Regions from separate parts of the Mycolicibacterium fortuitum subsp. fortuitum genome, predicted to be linked through region 2. Evidence: predicted binding sites of a transcription regulator. Region 2 holds the regulator's gene; each other region holds the start of a gene.

Region 1 (2,269 bases), 190 kb from region 2:
AGGTAATGGAAGCTGTGTGATGCCAACCTGATGAGGTCTTTCATCGGCATTCGGATACCCGAACCGGTGACCGCGATGCCGGCGCCGGCCTCCAGTTCGGCCAGGGTAGTGGAGACCACCACCGTGACCGGGAGACCGCCGTGCCGGCCCAGCCGTTTGGACATGAGTAGTTCGCGCAGGGCCACTTTGAGCGCGTCGTGGTTGCGTTGGGCCTGGGTTCGGGTGTCACGGTCGGCGGCGGCCTGCTGGTCTTGCTGTGCTTGGGAGGCCCCGGCCTCAGGAGGGTCGGGAGCATCGAGGGGGTTGGGTGACGGGTTGTGCAGTGGCTCAGGGTCGGTGGGGTTGTTAATGCCCGGTGCGCCCCACACACCGGTGACCGTGGTCAGGTAGGCAGCGGCCTCGGGGTCCAACCAGCCCTGCACATGCACCAACCCGTCGGCGTCTTGTTTGCCGATCCGCAGCCCGCGCAGGTGGGCCGCGACGTCGGGGCTGTCGCCGTCCTGGTTGAGCAGATACAGCAGTTTGTCGGCGGCGGCTTTGAGTGCTTCGGGGGTGTCGCGGGTCGCCGCGGCGACCAGATCAGATTCGATCTGTGCGAGTTCGGCTGTGCTGACGTAGTTTTCGGCTTTCTCCACCGTGGCGCGGATGATCGTGATGTGTTCGGTGTTGATCGATCCGGACCTCAGCGCGTCGGCGCATGCGGGCAGCGCCGGCGCCAGTACCTCGCCGGTGAGGCTGTATCGCGGTCCTAGGTTCTCGGCTGCGGCGACGCGGCGGGAGGCTTCCTTGCGGCTGATGCGCATCCGGGTGGCAAGAACATCGGTCCAGGATTTGCCGCCGATCTCGTGCGGGGTGGCACGGGCCATCAGTGCCGACTGGATGCGGTGATCGATCATCGCCTGCGTGCGGGCATGCTGCTCACGCTCGGACTGCAGCGCCAATAACTCCGCAGTGTCGAACGCGGTGAAATCAATGTCGGCGAGCGTCGCGGTCACGGTCACGTGGCCCGCCAGCGCGGCCTCCAACGCCTCCCGGTTGTGCGCCAGCCCGACTCCCATGATTCGAACACTAGTTCGATATACCGACAAGAATCCGCGGTTTGGGGCCGGTGTGGCCACAGTGACCAAAGTTCTTTCGCCCGCCCCGGTGATCGCGTAATCGGACCTGGGCGACGTTTCGATCATCGCGATTTGTAAATTCTCGTCGGCGCCGAGGTGGCGCAATGCGAGCCGGGGCGACGGTTTCGCCAGGTACGCAACGTCGGGCGGCGGCGCAATCAGTTAACCTGCGCAGACGGCAGATTCGCCGCGCTGCGGCAGCCACGAATCGCCCCTTACCTTGAGTGCGTGTCGTCGCAGCCCGAAGCCCATCCCGTATCGCTGCCGAGTCGCCGCGCGCGTGCCGATCAGGCCCGCCAGGTGGCCGACGTGCTGCGCCACCAGATCTACGAGGGCATCTATGACCGGGCGCTGCCGGCGGAGGCGGAGTTGGCCGCCGAGTTCTTCGTCTCCCGCAACACCATCCGCGAAGCGCTGGCCGTCCTCAAGAACGAGGGCCTGATCGATCGTGGCACCAAGGTGGGCACCCACGTAGCGGCCAGAAAATACGACCACGGCCTGGACGCGCTGGTGGGCTTGAAGGAGACGTTCAAGGACTACGGCGACGTCCGCAACGAAGTCCGGGCCGTGCAGCGGCTGTCCGCCCCACCGGCGGTGGCCCGCAAACTGGGCCTCGAACCGGGCACGCAGGTGGTCTTCATCGAGCGCCTGCGCTATCTCGCCGATCTGCCGGTATCGCTGGACCTGACCTATCTGGCTCCCGATATCGGTGAGCAGGTGATCGGTCATGCGCTGGAGAGCAACGACATCTTCGCGCTCATCGAACGGGTCAGCGGACGCCGGCTGGGCGGGGCAAGTCTTGCCCTGGAGGCGGTTTCGACCGACCCGCACACCGCCGCGATGCTGCAGGTGCCGGCCGGTTCGGCCCTGTTGATGTCGGAACGGCTGACCAGCCTGGACGACGGCACGCCCGTCGACCTGGAGTACATCCGGATGCGTGGTGACCGAATCACCATGCGCGGCAACCTCGTTAGGAGAGACGCATGACACTGGTCAATCAGCGCGCCGATGTCCCGGTGACCATCGACGAATCCCTGTGTATCGAGGGCTGCACATTGTGCGTCGATGTGTGTCCGCTGGATTCGCTGGCCATCAATCCCGAGAACGGTAAGGCCTTCATGCACGTCGACGAGTGCTGGTACTGCGGCCCG
Region 2 (2,269 bases):
GAGCCACCCTCCGCGCCACCTGCTGCAGCGTCTCCCCCGACTTCACCTGAACGACGGCGAGCTCGGTGGGCTCCGGGCTGGTCGCCCCCATCACTCCGCCGAACTGTGCCACCAGACCGAGCCACACCGTGATTCCTGCGGCCACCAGAGCCAGCAACACCGTGGTCAACGGAGTGATGGGCCGGCTGCGGTGCGACGCGCGCGACATCAGCACGCCGGTTCCGCGATACCGAACCGCACCGCCCGCGGGCCGGGACGGCGCGGGCCGCCGGACTCGGCGCACCGGCCTTGCGGCGGCGGTGCCGAAGGTGGCACTGCCCCGAGTGTGGCCCGTGCCGGCGTATCCCGCTGCGCCGGCACCGCCCCGGACGCGGACGCGCTGCGGCGAGGACTGCGGCATGGCCCGAACAGCGCGGGAGCGGCTATCGGCGGGGATATCGATGATCGCCATCTGACTGCCTTTCGGTGGGACGGTTTCGCTCTTGTGTTCGAACATACTCGCTCAAGTGTTCGATAGATAGAACATGTGATCGAACTGTTGCCAAACGATAGAACAAGGCACCGACAAGTTCGGGCCGTCAACCGACAGCGGCCGACCCTGAGCCCTCCGCAACCGCCCCACCAGCGGACACGGGCGCAACACGCGTCGAACACATGTTTGATTAATGTTCGATCAGCGACTACATTCGGCCTCATGAGCGACGACCGCAGCAAGGACGGCAGCACCGACAGCCCGGCCGGATCGGACGGCGCGGGCCCACGCAGGGCCGAGGGCGGCCTCACCGACCGGCAACGGACCATCCTGGACGTGATCCGCGCATCGGTGACCAGTCGCGGTTACCCCCCCAGCATTCGCGAGATCGGCGATGCGGTCGGGTTGACCTCGACCTCATCGGTCGCCCATCAGCTGCGCACCCTCGAGCGCAAGGGCTACCTGCGCCGCGACCCCAACCGTCCGCGCGCGGTCGATGTTCGCGCCGCCGATGATCCGTCGGCGGCCACGTTGGTGTCCACCGATGTGGCCGGCTCCGATGCGCTGCCCGAGCCCACCTTCGTGCCTGTGCTCGGTCGTATCGCCGCAGGTGGGCCGATCCTGGCCGAGCAGGCCGTCGAAGACGTCTTCCCGCTACCTCGCGAGCTGGTCGGCGAAGGCTCGCTGTTCCTGCTCAAGGTCGTGGGCGACTCGATGGTCGATGCCGCTATCTGCGACGGGGACTGGGTCGTGGTACGTCAGCAGAGTGTGGCCGACAACGGTGACATCGTCGCGGCCATGATCGACGGTGAAGCCACCGTCAAGACGTTCAAGCGGACCCGCGGTCAGGTCTGGCTGATGCCGCACAACCCGGCATACGACCCGATCCCGGGCAACGACGCTGCGGTGCTCGGCAAGGTCGTCACCGTGATCCGCAAGATCTGACGACCGCGGGCCGGCCGCCCCGGCACACAATGGTGGCCGGGTCCGGCCGTTCAGTCCGCCCGCACGAATCCGTTGGTGCGGGCGAACTCCTCACTGGCGAACCAGATCTCGGCTACCGCGTCGTCGTACTCGCTGCTGTCGGGTGCCCAGTACCGGCCGGACTTGGTGTCGGCCTTGATCGGGTAGCCCTCTGGGGCGCGGTTCGGATCCTCCAGCGGCAGATGAATGGCTGTGGCACTGGGTATCTCGTCGAGCTCGATGGCGGCGTGGCGCCCGCTGTGAGTCTCGTGGCTGTAGGCCTCCGCCTCGGTGATGATGCGGGTCGGCGCGGTATCCACGTTGTCCTGATCGCCCGGCACCGCCAGCCCGCCGAGGCCCGCGAACCCCTGCGCCTCACCCACCCCGCCGGGTGGACGGGTCATTGCCCCGGTATCCGCCAGGTCCTGGTCCTCGAGCTCCGCCTCGAAGTCGTCGACCTCGTCACCCTCTGCGACTTCCTCGAAGTCGGCGTCGATGGTTTTGAGGTCCTCGTCCTCATCGAAGTCATCGTCCTCGAAGTCGTCATCTTCATAGTCGTCGTCGAAGTCATCGTCGTCATAGCTGTCGAAGCCCCGGTCCTGGCCGATCAGCTGAGCAGAGTCCTCGGGCGGTTCATCCTCCTCGCCCGGTCGCCCGTAACCGGCGGGCGATCCGTGCGGGGCGGCCCACTGACTGACCGGCATCGCGATGTCGGTCGGACCGTCGTAGGGGGAAGCCGCGGCCGCGGGTTCCTCACCCTGTCCGGCGAACCGCGCCGTCGCGGCGTCACCGCCATAGGCGGCGCCGGTCCCGTAGCCGCTCGGCACCTCGGCG
Region 3 (2,269 bases), 910 kb from region 2:
GCTCGTCGAGTAGCTCCCGGTGCGGACGTCTAGCCGGCGGCGTTGCCGATGCCGGACTTGCCGGGATTGTGCGCGACGTGGAGCGGGTCGAGCAGATCCCACACCGTGGCCACCGCGGTGTCCTTGAGTTGGGCGCCCTGGGGCTCCAGGTTGATCACGTCGGCGACGAGGTCGTAGCCGTAGTAGATGAACGATCCCGGCGGCGTGGTCTTGATCAACTCGTTGATGATCGTCTGGCGGGCGTCGAGGGCTTCCGGCCCACTTCCGACAGCAGGGGCCAGGTTCGTCACGATCTTGCCGATCGGAATGACGGCGTTGACCCACGGAATCATCTGGCTGCCCCGATAGATCTGCTCGGTGGCCTCGCGCACGAGCGGGTCGAACTCGTTGGGCGACGCCTCCATCAGTGCATTCCGCAGGTTCATGATGGCGTCAGGGATGTCGGTCGGCTCCGGATCGTCGGGCCGGAACGGATTGGGGTTCCATGCCTGACTGCCGTCAGTGGTGTCGGCCTGGGTCTGCGCCGCGGCGAGCTTCGGCGCCGCAACGGTCTTGCTCTCCGGCTGTGTCACTGAGTCCGGTTCGGGAGCCGCCGCCTGCTTCGGCGTGAACAGACCCTTGAGCTTGGTGACCTGTTCGGCCTCGAACTCCTCGGCGCTGGGCTTGGGCTTGGGTTTGGCGGCTACCGGCTTGGCGGCCTTGGCGGCGTCGGTGACCTTGGCGGCCGTTTTCTCGATCTTGCCGGTCTGCTTCTCGAGGTTGTCTCTGACGGCATCCTTGACCTTGGACAGAGGCCTGGGGCGTTGGACCTCGCCGGCCTTGACCCCGTTGGTCTTGGCCGCACTGCGCTTGGGCCCGGCCTTGGTGTGCTGTGAGGTGCTGCTCGTCGACCCCTTGGCCGCGCCGTCGGTCGAATCGGCGTGGGCGGTGCCTTGGCCGGCCACGGCAATCGCCGCCCCTACTCCCGCCGCTACCGCGACACCACCGATGTAGCCGACGTACTTCGTTGAGGCCATGCCCGTCCTTTCACAGCAGATCCCCAGCCCACGGGCATCGTAGAAGGCGGCGGCGTGATCGGCATCACGAGGTGGCCGGTCCAGTCGCTGCGGATGGGCCACCCCGACCGAATATAGAACGCATGTTCGATACACTGGTCGGGTGGGTTGGCACAACGGGCCGCCGAGCTGGTCGGAAATGGAGCGGGTGCTTACCGGCAAGCCGCGCCGTTCCGGCCTGCCGTTGGAGCCCGTCGGTGACGGCGGGGACAGTCCGGCCTGGTCGCGTAAACGCGGGAGCTATCAGCCGCCCGAGGTTTCCCGCACGCCCGGCTCGGTGCCGTATGCCGAGCTGCATGCGCACAGCGCCTACAGCTTCCTCGATGGTGCGAGCACGCCGGAAGAGTTGGTCGAGGAGGCGGCCCGGCTGAATCTGCGGGCGATCGCGCTGACCGACCACGACGGGCTCTACGGCGTGGTCCGGTTCGCCGAGGCGGCTCGGGAGTTGGATGTGGCCACGGTGTTCGGTGCCGAGCTGTCGCTGGGGAACGTTCCCCGCACCGAAGACCCCGACCCGCCCGGTCCCCATCTGCTGGTGCTGGCCCGCGGGCCGGAAGGCTACCGACGGTTGTCCCGCGAGATCGCCAAGGCACACCTGGCCGGTGGGGAGAAGGGTAAACCTCGTTATGACTTCGACGGGCTCACCGAGGCCGCCGGCGGGCACTGGCATATCCTCACCGGTTGCCGTAAAGGGCATGTCCGTCAAGCACTCTCGGAAGATGGTCCGGAAGCGGCAGCTGCTGCACTGGCCGACCTGGTGGACCGCTTCGGGGCCGGGCGGGTCAGCGTCGAGCTCACCCATCACGGCCATCCGTGTGACGATGAACGCAATGCCGCCCTGGCCGGTCTGGCGCGGCGGTTCGGTCTGCCGCTGGTGGCCACCACCGGGGCGCACTTCGCCGCCCCTGACCGAGGCCGGTTGGCCATGGCGATGGCGGCGATCCGGGCCCGCAACTCGATGGACACCGCGGCTGGATGGTTGGCGCCGCTCGGCGGGTCCCATCTGCGCTCGGGAGAGGAGATGGCCTGGCTGTTCGGCACCGAGATCGTATCGGCCGCAGCCGATCTGGGAGAGCAGTGTGCTTTCGGCCTGGCACTCATCGCCCCGCAGCTGCCACCATTCGACGTTCCGGCCGGGCATACCGAAGACAGTTGGCTGCGGCATCTGGTCATGGCGGGAGCGGCCGAGCGGTACGGCCCGGTCTGCGACGCCG

Evidence for each region. Region 2 encodes LexA, which represses DNA repair genes until DNA is damaged. Its sites were predicted from a motif close to CGAACANNTGTTCG; they were not measured.
Region 1: a site for LexA is predicted at 1,063-1,076, ahead of MFTT_RS13960 (HNH endonuclease signature motif containing protein). Genes of this name have one in related genera too.
Region 3: a site for LexA is predicted at 1,132-1,145, ahead of MFTT_RS08430 (error-prone DNA polymerase). Genes of this name have one in related genera too.

What each region holds. Positions count from the first base shown of each region.
Region 1 covers NZ_AP025518.1:2,852,444-2,854,712, forward strand. The annotation lists gene MFTT_RS13960 (HNH endonuclease signature motif containing protein) at 1-1,058, opposite strand, end outside; gene MFTT_RS13965 (GntR family transcriptional regulator) at 1,347-2,105, shown strand; gene MFTT_RS13970 (4Fe-4S dicluster domain-containing protein) at 2,102-2,269, shown strand, end outside.
Region 2 covers NZ_AP025518.1:2,666,514-2,668,782, reverse strand. The annotation lists gene MFTT_RS13020 (LysM peptidoglycan-binding domain-containing protein) at 1-451, opposite strand, end outside; gene lexA (transcriptional repressor LexA) at 695-1,417, shown strand; gene MFTT_RS13010 (LGFP repeat-containing protein) at 1,468-2,269, opposite strand, start outside.
Region 3 covers NZ_AP025518.1:1,756,690-1,758,958, forward strand. The annotation lists gene MFTT_RS08420 (APC family permease) at 1-13, shown strand, start outside; gene MFTT_RS08425 (hypothetical protein) at 30-1,016, opposite strand; gene MFTT_RS08430 (error-prone DNA polymerase) at 1,159-2,269, shown strand, end outside.